DNA from 3 places in the Planococcus sp. 1R117A genome. Region 1 is predicted to be linked to each of the others. Evidence: riboswitches for the same ligand, from Rfam matches in the RefSeq annotation. Region 1 holds a riboswitch; each other region holds the start of a gene.
What was found. Region 1 has a riboswitch for lysine ahead of ACSFXN_RS16520 (Na+/H+ antiporter NhaC family protein). Riboswitches for the same ligand answer to the same signal wherever they lie in the genome.
Positions count from the first base shown of each region.

Region 2: another riboswitch for lysine. It lies ahead of ACSFXN_RS04915 (transporter substrate-binding domain-containing protein); the one in region 1 lies ahead of ACSFXN_RS16520 (Na+/H+ antiporter NhaC family protein).
Region 3: another riboswitch for lysine. It lies ahead of ACSFXN_RS08850 (aspartate kinase); the one in region 1 lies ahead of ACSFXN_RS16520 (Na+/H+ antiporter NhaC family protein).

Region 1 is NZ_JBPRLO010000006.1:38,010-42,298, forward strand. It holds gene ACSFXN_RS16515 (sodium-dependent transporter) at 1-259, opposite strand, end outside; gene ACSFXN_RS16520 (Na+/H+ antiporter NhaC family protein) at 453-2,030, opposite strand; lysine riboswitch at 2,143-2,325, opposite strand; gene ACSFXN_RS16525 (bifunctional metallophosphatase/5'-nucleotidase) at 2,396-3,739, opposite strand; gene ACSFXN_RS16530 (sulfite exporter TauE/SafE family protein) at 3,753-4,289, opposite strand, start outside.
Region 2 is NZ_JBPRLO010000001.1:1,046,026-1,050,314, reverse strand. It holds gene ACSFXN_RS04925 (class I SAM-dependent methyltransferase) at 85-648, shown strand; gene mnmH (tRNA 2-selenouridine(34) synthase MnmH) at 854-1,933, shown strand; lysine riboswitch at 2,082-2,265, shown strand; gene ACSFXN_RS04915 (transporter substrate-binding domain-containing protein) at 2,401-3,243, shown strand; gene ACSFXN_RS04910 (amino acid ABC transporter permease) at 3,307-4,074, shown strand; gene ACSFXN_RS04905 (amino acid ABC transporter ATP-binding protein) at 4,110-4,289, shown strand, end outside.
Region 3 is NZ_JBPRLO010000002.1:687,723-692,011, forward strand. It holds gene ACSFXN_RS08840 (succinate dehydrogenase cytochrome b558 subunit) at 1-4, opposite strand, end outside; gene ACSFXN_RS08845 (hypothetical protein) at 416-607, shown strand; gene ACSFXN_RS08850 (aspartate kinase) at 807-2,018, opposite strand; lysine riboswitch at 2,151-2,326, opposite strand; gene uvrC (excinuclease ABC subunit UvrC) at 2,364-4,160, opposite strand; gene trxA (thioredoxin) at 4,211-4,289, opposite strand, start outside.

The DNA of each region.
Region 1 (4,289 bases):
CCATCCATTCCAGCTTTTTGCCGCTCATTCTAAAGAATGACAACGGCGCAGAACCCCGATATTTGTGGCCAATAGTGAATTCCATGATTAAAATGGGTATCCCTGCAGTTAACAGAGCGAATAAGTACGGTATAAAGAATGCTCCTCCACCATTTTCATAGGCCACATAAGGAAAACGCCAAATATTCCCTAGACCTACAGCCGATCCCACTGCCGCCATAACAAAACCGGCGCGCGTACCCCATTGCGAACGTTCCATTTACCTTCCTCCTTGTTTTCTTCCATCCTCTTTCCAGAAAAATAGGAAGTTTGTTTATATTCAGATTATTTACTAATCTAAAAATAGTATAACGAGGGGAATGTTCAAAGTAAAGATAATTCAGCAAAGTTTTTACATAAAGCTATTACTTCAATAACAAAAAAGCAGAGAACAAGGTTCTCTGCTTCTTGAATCATTGGAGTTTAACGCGCTTTTCAAGAATTGTGGTTCTCCGAGACCATACAAGGAATAATATCAAAAGAATAATGATAACTGCACCTAAAGAAAATAAGAGAGATCCAGTAAAACCTATGATAATATACCCTATAGCGGCGATGCCCGCAGCTGTCAAAGCATACGGAAGCTGCGTCAGTACATGGTCCATGTGATTGCTCCCTGCCCCTGTTGAAGACAGAATAGTCGTATCAGAAATTGGTGAACAGTGATCACCAAATACCGCTCCAGCGAGAACCGCAGATAATGCCGGCAATAAGAGCTCAGGTGCAGCTTGAGCCATGATGTTCCCTGCAATCGGCAAGAGGATGCCGAATGAGCCCCAGGAAGTGCCTGTTGAGAATGCCATAACCCCTGCCAGAATAAATAACAGGACCGGCAGAATTTCTATTGGAACATTGTTTTCCGTAACAATCTCCGAAAGATAAATTCCGGTTTCAAGTGCTCCTATTAAATAACTTAATGACCAAGCGAAAATCAGGATGAAAACGGCGCCTGCCATGGATTTGATCCCAGCAATAACCCCTTTTCCGACCCAAGTCGCGTTCGCCGTTTCATTACGTTTCATCTGAAGTACATAAAGGACAATTGAAGTAAACGCTCCTAGAAGCCCACCGGTCATCAGCGAAGCCGGAACATCTGTATTTTCAAAAATCAACCAGATATCAGCAACTTGACCAGCATTTTGGTACCCGGTCCAAATCATCGCCCCGATTGTTCCAACAACCAATAATAAAATTGGCAACAGTAAATCTTGGACACGTCCGTGTGAGTGGGTTGGGAATTCTTCTTTCATTTCACCAGGTATAACTTTGTTTGGATTAAATAGTTGGCCGTCGACGATTGCCAGAGTCTCATGCTTTTTCATGGCTCCAAAGTCCACATCACGAATTGCTACGAAAAAGACGATAGCCAAAGTGGCAATTGCATAAAAGTTCATAGGCGCCATTAAGACAAATGCCTCAAGAGCTGAAGATTGGACATATGTCTGCTCAGCCAAAATAGTTGCGATGATTCCGATAATCGCCGCCCCCCAGCTGGATACTGGAGAAATTACACAAACCGGTGCAGCTGTCGAATCGATGAAATATGCAAGTTTCGCGCGTGATACTCTATAACGGTCTGTAATCGGTTTAGCGACTTGCCCTACAGCCAAAGCATTAAAATAATCATCGATAAAAATGATCATACCGAGAATTACTGTAAGGACTTTTGCGCCTCTTCTTGATTTGATGCGCTTAGATGCCCATTCCGCGAAAGCAAGACTGCCTCCTGACAAGCTGACAAATGCAGTAATAATCCCCAATAAGAAGAGGAATAAAATAATGTAAACATTATAAGCGTTAAAGCCTTCGTCCCAAAAAGTGATAGCGAATGAGTTAAACAATTCCTGCAGCGCTTCCAGCGGTGCAAAAGAAGTCAGAATCAACGCCCCTGCTACGATTCCTGCTCCGAGTGACAATAGCACACGGCGAGTCAGCAACACCATAACAATCGCGATGATTGGCGGCAAAATCGAAAAAACTGTATTTTCCATGGTAATGATCCCTCCTGTTTTTTTAGGATGGAAGAGAAAGAAAAAAAGCTGACCGTGTCCCTACTGGGTACAGTCAGCTTTCTACAATTCGTCTGTGCTTCAAAACATCAAACAACCCTGTAGCTCTTCGCCTATGATTCATCATAAACGACAGTGGCATTCTTGTTCAGAATACCCCCAGCTCTTTTTTCAGTGACAGCAAAAAAAGAACTTCGGCAAAACTTCCTTTTGGATGTGTTCAACGTTGTCACACTCGCACATCGGACTTATAAGTTTTGCAGCCTCTACCCATCAATTTTTAATTCTTTGTAAGCATAGCCCAATCTTATTGCAAAATCAAATGTATATTAACTTTGAATTTTCTTTCATTTGAGAGCTTTGCTTCGGAAATATTGACTAAATACATCCCTCAGGAATTCGGGCATGAAATACTTTTTCGGAGCGCGTTTCAGCGACGGGAAAAAATACCCGAATGTGAACATGTCCAATGTGACCAGCTGGAAAGTTTCATTATGTCCTGCCAACTTTCCGCCAATGAACAATTGATGGTTTTTCATTTCAAGATTGATGCGGATGATATTGCCGAATACCGCACCCCGAAATCCCATGCCTTTCAGCTCGATATTGGGCCATTCCGCATTTAATGACTGCTGGTAGATTTCTTTCAATTCAGCGCCCGTCAAACTGATGAGGCAGGGATTGATCGGATGAGGCAGCATTTTATGGAAATCATAACGGGTCGTTTCCCCGACCGGCATGTCTTCCATAAACAATCCTGCATTGAATATGGCGCAATCAGCTCCAGAGAATTCCAGCAGTGCTTCTCCGAACAGTTCGGCCAGCTGGGAATCTTTAAACCATTCCGCTTTCAGTTCATCTTCATTATAAAAGACCGGTTCATTCAATTGTGATTTTCCTTGCTCGATGAGCATGTCATTAAAGTCTTCATCTGATCCACGAAGCGAAGACGTTTCAATCAATTCGGCTTTTTTCTCATGAATGGCCGGTTCAATCGTTACATGGCCAATATACATGCCAAATTTGCCAGCCGCCCCGAGCAATGTATCGCCGATTAGTTTTCCTTCATGAAAAATGTGATGCGTATGGGCTCCCAGAATCACATCAATTTCCGGGCATAGTTCCGCCAAATACTCATCTTCTTTCACGCCAAGATGAGAAAGGCAGACAATTAGGTCCACTTCATCTTTAATGGCTTCTACAGCCTCTATAATGGCATCCTTGGCATCTGTGATTGTCCATCCCAGCCGCTTATAGAAAGGGGTAAACTCAGCCGTTGCCCCGACCAGTCCAATCGTTAAGCCCCCTTGAGTTTTCAGCAGCTGGTAAGGTTTTGCCCATTCGGGGCGCTTGCCATCCGGCTCATAGAGATTAGCTACAATTACATCGAAATCCGCTTGCACATATAATTCTTCCAATTCTTTTTTGGACAGCGTTATACCTTCATTATTGCCTATTGTCACGGCATCGTATTCAGCATCATTTAATAACTCCACGTTGCCTTTTCCGGCAGTCCCTTCAGTGTATGGATGAGACCGGTCAACATGGTCCCCGATATCAAGGATTAAACAAACATCTCCTTCTTCCTGATGCCACCGTTTTCGTTCACTCAATAAATTCTTGATGCGAGGCCAATTGGAAAAATGGCTATGCAAATCGTTTGTATGATAAATATGAATGGTTTCACCCATAACTTACACCTCTTTAAGAACTAAATAATCCTTCGTAAATTGAACGCAGTCCCAATAATAACAAAGCAATCCGCAAGATAGCTACTAGCGTCTCTGATTTCAGTTTTTTGTTTAACGCCGCCCCTACCTTCGCTCCTATATAAGCCCCTGGCACTACCGCCAACGTGTAGATCCAGGGAACATTGCCAAGAGACATATGGGTTATGGAGTTTACAATCGATGATAAAAAGACCATGAACATTGAGGTTCCGACGGCAACATGCGGTGGAAATAAAAATAGTAAAATCATGGCTGGCACCATAATCGAACCTCCGCCGATTCCAAACAAACCAGAAGCAAAGCCTACTGCAAAAGTCAGCAGCAGAGCAGCCCACACCGGATAACCATAAACATATTCTTTGTTCATGGAGTCTTTAAAACGTATTTTCCGGCCATTATTAACAAACCACTGTACTTCTTTCAACCGGTTCCGGACCAACAGCAATATGGAAAGGAATACCAGTAAGATGCCGAAATATAAGTTAAAGGAAGGCAAATCCAATCCTTTATT
Region 2 (4,289 bases), on a different contig from region 1:
ATTGATGCTTTCTTATTTTTTTACGATGTTCTGCATAAATAGTTTGCTTACAGCTAAGCCAATTGTGAACAGGGGGCCAGAAAAATGAGTACAATAGAATACGTGAAGAATTTAATCAAAGACCGGAACATCGCCTCCATTACGCCGACTTCAAAGATGGGGGTACGGGAAGTATGTGAAAAAATGGATCTCAGCAAAAAAGTAGTGATTGTTGAATATGGGCCTGCTACAGGTGTATTCACCAATTATTTGCTTGAGCATATGACGCCAGATTCCCTGATCATTGCCATTGAACTTAATGATAATTTTGTTGATTACTTAAGGGAAAACACCAGAGATCCCCGGTTGAAAATTCACCATGACAGTGCAGAAAATGTGCATGAAATCGTCCATCAGCATGGAGTCGAAATAGTGGATTATGTGATTTCGGGTATCCCGTTCTCGTTAATGGATGAAGAAACCCGTGAAAATATCGTAAAAAGAACAAGCCATGTATTAAAGCCGGGAGGGAAATTTCTTCCTTACCAAACCTTTTTCCAAAAAGACGAACATTTGATGGTTTACCTGCGGGACTATTTTTCCAATGCCCAAGATAAATTCTTTCTGCGGAATCTTCCGCCTATGCGGGTTTATGAAGCGACTAAATAAAGAGAAGCACCAATCGGTTAATGTCGGATAACTTTCCCATTAAAGAAGGCAGGCCTGTCAATACGGCTTGCTTTTTTCTTTGCTTTTACAAAGAGCAAGCCATGAAAACTTTTATATGGATTCAATGGGTGTATACTTGTAAATGTAATTTGAAGAATTTAAGCCATACTATAGAGCCTTTTAATGGCTTTTTGGGGGAAAAAGAATGTTTAGCAATATTAAAGTAGAAGAACTGATTCCGGTCATCGAAAACAAAAAAATGGCGCTCATTGATGTCCGGTCGCCATCTGAATATAAAAATTTCACTATACCGGGAAGCATCAATATTCCATTTTTTGATGATGCGGAACGGGCAGAAATCGGAACGCTTTATAAACAAGTCAGTGTAGAAGCTGCAAAAGAACGCGGGCTGGAAATCATTTCAGCAAAATTGCCGGAATTCGTGCGGGCATTCAAGAAAGTCGAAGGAGATAAAGTGGTGTTTTGCTGGCGCGGAGGCATGCGCAGCAGAACGACAGCGACTCTTTTGAGTTTGATGAACGTCCATGTCCATCGCCTTGATGAAGGCATCCGGGCTTATCGGAAATGGGTGGTAGCCGAGCTGGAACAAAAGGAAACCCCTTCGAAAGGATTTGTATTAAACGGATTAACCGGCGCAGGGAAAACAAGAGTATTAAAGGCGCTGCAGGAAGAGGGATATCCGGTCATTGATTTTGAAGGGATGGCCAATCATAAAGGATCGATTTTCGGTCAGATCGGTCTGGAACCGCATAATCAGAAAGTCTTTGATTCGCTTCTGGTCCATCAGCTGAAAAAGCTGCAGAATTTTCCTTATGTGCTGATTGAAGCAGAAAGCCATCGCATCGGGAAAGTGGTGATTCCGCCGTTTTTAAGTGATTTGAAAAATCGGAGCATCCATTTGGTCATCGATTTGCCGATGGAAGAACGGGTGAAAGAAATCCTGGAAGATTACCGTCCTTCGGAACATCAGGAAGAATGCATGGAAGCATTTCAGCGGATCAAATCGCGGATTCATATGCCTATCGCCAAGCAAATCGAATCGGATTTGGAAACGGGCAATTTTGCTTCGGCCATTCAGCTGCTGCTGGAGCATTATTACGATTCCCGCTACAAGCATACCGGCCTCCAATACCCGGATTCGCAGAAAAAGTTCTTGGTGGTCAACAATATCGAAGAAGCAATCCAAGCGGTTAAAGAAAATCTCCCTGCTTTCTCTGTGGGTGGAGAAGCCACCGATCCAGGTCAATTAGTGCAAAAGAAATAAGTGGGAAAGCTGAACAAAAAGTCTCTGCTCCCATTGTGGAAACAGAAAATCAGGACAAATTTTTGATAAATAAAAATAGGATTGACAGATAAAATATATCAATGTAGACTATGAAAAACATGAATTGAATATTACCTCACACTTTTTGCAGTGAGGTAGAGGCGCGACGTTTAACAATCCTTGGAGGAGTTCGAGAAAATGATGATCCCAAGGAGAAGGAAATGTCGCCGAAGTGTGCAATAACTCTCACTATTGCATGCTGGGTCTGCGGTTAATAGCTGCAGGACTGTCGCAATGGATTTCCCGATTTATTGCGAAGAGCTATCTCATCCAGGGACGAAGAAGAGGATTTAGGGCAACTATGTATAGTGCGATCTGAGTCTACCTCAGGTCTTTTTGTGCAGAGGTGCCCTTTTTGTATATTCAATTACCACTAAGGTACCAAACACAAAGGGGAGAGTTTAATTATGAAGAAAAAATTGACGTTATTTTCAACCATGTTCCTGTCGTCGATGCTGCTGATGTCAGGATGCGGATCAAGCGAGGAAGCCGGAAGCGGCGGATCATCAGAAGAATCTGAGACATTCAAAGTGGGAATGGAAGCAGCTTATGCACCGTTCAACTGGACACAGGGAGATGACTCCAACGAGGCTGTGAAAATTTCAGGGAACGCTGAATATGCAGGCGGCTATGACGTAGAAATTGCTAAAAGAATTGCTGAAGACATGGGCAAGGAATTGGAAATTGTAAAAACGGAATGGGATGGTCTGGTGCCTGCTCTGACTTCCGGCAAGATTGATGCCATCGTTGCGGGCATGTCACCGACGGCAGAGCGCAAAGCAACCATTGATTTTTCAGACCCGTACTATACGTCAGAGTTGGTTATGGTCGTTCAAAAAGGCGGCAAATATGAAGGGGCAACTTCGCTTTCCGATTTTAAAGGAGCGAAAATCACAGCACAGTTGAACACTTTCCATTATTCCGTTATTGACCAGATTGAAGGCGTATCGAAAGAAACAGCGATGGAAAGCTTCCCTTCCATGCGGGTAGCGCTTGAATCAGGGATTATTGATGGCTACGTGTCAGAACGGCCGGAAGCGGTGAGTGCTTCTGCTGCCAATGAAAATTTTGCCATGGTGGAATTTGAAGACGGGTTTGAAACGTCTGAAGAAGACACAGCAATTGCGGTAGGGCTTGAAAAAGGCAGTGAACTGACAGAACAAATCAATAAAGCATTGGCTGGCATTTCTGAAGAAGAGCGCCAGGAAATTATGGATACTGCAATTAAAAACCAACCAGCTGCCCAATAATGATTAGGTGGTGCCGGCTACATATGTATGCAGCCGGTTTTAACTATTTTTAGGAGGAAAACAATGAGTTTAGAATGGGTTATCACCATACTTACAGATAACTGGCCCATGTTCCTGCGCGGAGCGGTCATGACGTTATGGATTTCAGTGATCGGCACTTTGATTGGAGCCGCTATTGGATTGATCATCGGTATTATCCATACCATTCCGATGCCGGAGCGGGGAATCAAAAAAATCGGTTTGAAAGTCATTAACGGACTTCTTTCTGCATACATCGAATTTTTCCGGGGAACACCGATGATGGTACAGGCGATGGTTATTTTCTATGGATCCGCCATGGCATTTGGAATCGATTTGGACGTCTTTACAGCGGCCATATTCATTGTATCCATCAATACAGGGGCCTATATGTCGGAAATTGTTCGGGGCGGCATCATTTCCGTCGATAAAGGACAGTTCGAAGCTGCCCAGGCCATTGGGATGAACCATTTTCAAACTATGATCAATGTCGTCATGCCGCAGGTCATCCGCAATATTTTGCCGGCAACAGGCAATCAGTTTGTCATCAATATTAAAGATACGGCGGTGCTAAGCGTTATTGGAGTGACGGAATTGTTTTTCCAGACAAGAACCGTATCAGGGAACAACTTCCGTTATTTCGAATCGTTCTTTATCGCTTGTGTCCTTTATTTCATCATGACATACAGCATCACACTTCTATTGCGCAAACTTGAAAGAAAAATGGCGGGGCCGAAAAACTACAGCATGATTGGCGGCTTGCCGATGCAAGTAGTGAATCCGGAAGACACTTCGCATAAAATCAAAGAATAGACAGGTCAATAAGCAGAAATGGAAGAGGAGAACTTATGGAAAACGTAATTGAAATTCAGCATTTAAGTAAATCCTTCGGCACGCATGAAGTGCTAAGAGACATCGATTTTTCCGTGCGCAAAGGCGAAGTGGTCTGTGTCATCGGCTCATCAGGATCCGGAAAATCGACGCTTTTGCGCTGCATCAACCTGCTTGAAAAGCCAAGCGGCGGAAAA
Region 3 (4,289 bases), on a different contig from region 1:
AAATTTTACCTCCCTCAAACATTGTTGCGCAGCAAAAAAAAAGACATTCGAACTTTTGCACGAAAGCTTCCATTGACTGCCACTTGCATCATGATACAATAATATGACATATTTATTGTACTCTCCGAAAATGGGAGCGTCAAGGTAACCAGAGGTATTTCCGTATGATTTTAAATAGCAATTTATTATATTGAAAGTAAGATTAGCATGACTTTCAAACAACCCAAAATCACCAGGACTTTGGTTATGAAATTATTCGAGACCATATATTTCCAGAAACTTTAGGCAAGCATGAAGAAGATATTCTTTACTGACCGGGAAAATCATTAGCCGGAAAATTTCCGTCCATTCCTTGGAAGAAGCGCAACACCTTTTTCGACTAGCTCATTCCGGCTGACTGATGCTCAAAAAAAGCATGGAAAAGCTTGATAGTGCACCATTATCTACTTCTGAGTCCGCGCAGCGCTGCTTTAAATTAGAAGCTGGATTCCGGGCCCAGCAAAAACAAGCAATCGATGATTATTTAACCGAAGCCTCTGTCGAAACCCAATATAAAAGAAATCAAGTCCGCATCACTTTAAAAACCGGCCTCCATGAAAAAGCATGAATTTCAAAACCCACTTCGCAAAAGCGCAGTGGGTTTTATTGTTCTTATATTTGAATAATAATTTCATTTTACCTTTATAAACATTTGCCGAATTGTCATTTTCCTGACATATCTACTTAAAAGAAAGCGGCTTCCTGTTTATCAACTTCAAACCTGCATGGTTTTTTTAATCGCCAAGTGACGTGTTCACTTCTTTTTATTAAGATAAACCGAATGCGTCATGCAAAGCGTTCGCTGATTTTTTCATATCCGCTTCCGGCACTACGACAGAAATTTTAATCTCAGAAGTGCTGACCATCTTCACTGGAATTTCCTGCAAGCGAAGAATATCGAACATTTGTGCAGCTACCCCGGGATTGGAGACCATGCCGGATCCGACAATTGACACTTTCGATAAACCGACTTCAAAATTAGCATTTGAGAATTTAATGTCTGACTGGAATTCGTTCAATACCCGCTTTGTTTCTTCCAGGCTGTCTTGTTTAATGGAAAATGAGACAGACGGCGGGAATTCATCCGTGATGCTTTGGACAATGATGTCAACATCGATATGGTTTTCCGCCAGTTTCGTAAATATATTCGCCAATGAACCGTTGAATGGTTTTTCATACGAGACGGTCACCCGGGCAATTCCAGGTTCAAACGCTACGCCTCTGACTATTAAGTTTTTCTCCACAGTGATCACCTCTTGTATGATTGTGCCCGGTTCATCCGAATAACTTGCTCTGACCGACAACGGGACTTTATTGTTTTTCGCAAATTCGACAGCACGAGGATGCAGGACGCCTGCACCGAGGTTGGCAAGTTCAAGCATTTCATCATATGAAATTTGCTCGAGTTTACGGGCTCCTGTCACATGACGCGGATCCGATGTATAAACACCATCGACATCGGTGTAGATTTCACATTTATCGGCCTCTAACGCAGCTGCCAATGCCACCGCAGTCGTATCTGAGCCGCCGCGGCCAAGTGTCGTGATATTGCCAATCTTATCAACGCCCTGGAACCCGGCAACCACGCAGAAATAGCCATTATCCAGAACCCGTTCCAAACGCTCTGTATGGATGGTTTCGATGCGGGCGTTGCGCGGAACGGATTCCGTTTCAATGCCCGCTTGCCATCCGGTGAACGATAAAGCTTCATGCCCTAATGATTTAAAGGCCATGGCAAGCAGAGAAATTGTTACTTGCTCTCCCGTAGCCAACAGCATATCCATTTCCCGTTTCGGCGGTTCGGCAGAAATTTCCCCTGCCAGTTTGAGCAGTGTATCTGTCGTTTTGCCCATCGCTGATACCACGATTACTACACGATAGCCTTTTTCTTTTTCAAGGATTGCCCGCTTGGCCACTTCAATGATTTTTTCGGGTGTTGCAACGGACGTCCCGCCAAACTTCATTACGATCGTCTTCATTTCATCCACTCCCACATTTTAAGATGTGGCTCTCAACATGTCAGGCACTGGGTGCCAGGCAATAAAAAAAGGTAGCTCACCGGTTCTACGGCAAGCTACCTCTTTTATCATGTACGAATACGAAAAACGTCCATGTGAGATAGCCCTCCAGAGATTTACTCTGACAGCCCGGCATTTCTTAAATGCCGGACCAGCATATGGGTTTGCAAAAATCCCCTACACTTCGGCGACCGCCCCTTTCCCCACTCTTCACAGATTCTGCAAATCTCCGAATGGCTACTATTGACGTTCGCGCCTCTATCATCACTTTTCCAAGTGATTCAATTATGTTTTTACGATAGCATGTTATTGCTCACTTGGCAATGCCTGCTGAACAAAATGCTGCTGAATGGATTTGGCCAGATTCTCAGGCATGCCCGCCTGGCGCAATTCTTCTATCGTCGCTTCTTTTATCTTTTTGACAGAACCGAAATGCTTTAACAATTTCTTCTTGCGTTTTGGCCCTACGCCTTCCAAGTCATCGAGCGCGGACTGGATGGAATTTTTCCCGCGCAGCTGACGGTGGAATGTGATGACAAATCGGTGCACTTCATCCTGGATGCGCTGCAGCAGATAAAACGCTTCACTCGTGCGTTTTAACGGCACAACTTCGATTGGATCCCCGTATAGAAGCTGAGAAGTCTGGTGCTTTGTGTCTTTAGCAAGGCCGGCAATCGGAATCGATAAGCCAAGCTCGTCTTCTAAAATCTCGCGCGCCGACTCCATCTGCCCTTTTCCTCCATCAATGACGATCAAGTCCGGGAGTGGAAGCCCATCTTTCAAAACACGCGAATAGCGGCGCCGGATTACTTCCCGCATAGCAGCGTAATCATCCGGTTTCGAGGCATTGCGGGTTTTATACTTGCGGTAATCTTTTTTCGACGGTTTGCCGTCGATAAATGTGATCATTGCAGAAACTGCGTCAGCTCCTTGGATATGTGAGTTATCAAACGCTTCGATGCGGAGCGGCGTTTCAATATTCATCGCTTCTCCCAATTCAATGCAGGCACCAACAGTCCGTTCTTCCTGGCGCTCAAGCAGCTGAAACTTTTCTTTTATGGCAATCTCCGCATTTTTCTTCGCCAGATCCAGCAAATCCTTTTTCTTGCCGCGCTGAGGCACCAGTACGCGGAGGTCGAGCCATTCCCGGACCAAATCCGTGTCTATCCCTTCCGGAACCAGGATTTCATTTGGCTTCATATGGTGCGACTGCTCGTAAAACTGGCCGAGATACGTCATAAATTCTTCCTGAGGGTCGCGGTATAACGGAAACAGTGAGACATCGCGCTCAATGAGCTTGCCTTGGCGCACGAAAAACACCTGCACGCACATCCAGCCCTTGTCGATGGCATAGGCAAAAACGTCGCGGTTGGTAAAATCGTTCATGGCCATTTTCTGCTTTTCCATGACCGTTTCAATATGGATAATCTGATCCCGGTATTCCTTGGCTCGCTCAAATTCCAAATTCTCAGCGGCTTCCGACATCTTTTCAACCAGCTGCTCTTTGACTTCACGGAAACCGCCGTTCAGGAATTTCGTGATGCCTTCGATCATATTTTGATACGTTTCCTGTTCGACCGGTTTGATGCACGGCGCCAAACACTGCCCCATATGGTAATACAGGCAGGCACGGTCAGGCATGGTATGGCATTTCCGGAGCGGATACAGACGATCGAGCAATTTCTTCGTTTCACTTGCCGCGTAAGCATTGGGATAAGGACCGAAATACTTGCCTTTATCCCGCTTCACTTGCCGTGTGATGATGAGCTTTGGATGGCGCTCACCTGTAATTTTCAAGTATGGGTAGGTCTTGTCATCTTTCAGCATGATATTGTATTTTGGATCATGCTTTTTGATCAAGTTCAGCTCCAGAATCAGCGCTTCTTTTTCTGAACTTGTTACGATATATTCAAAATCCTCTATTTCGCCTACCAGCCGCTGTGTTTTGGCATCATGGCTTCCCGTAAAATACGATCGTACGCGGTTTTTCAGCACTTTCGCTTTACCGACATAGATGATCGTATTTTGGCGGTCTTTCATCAAATAGCAGCCAGGCTGATCCGGAAGTATCGCTAATTTATGTTGAATCAATTCATTTGCCATAATCTCACCCTATTAAAAAACCGGGCACCATTACGGGACCCGGTTTAGAATTATGCGTGTTGGTTAACCAATTCTGCTAAAGCTTCTTTTGGTCTGAAACCAACCACTTTGTCAACTGTTTCTCCATCT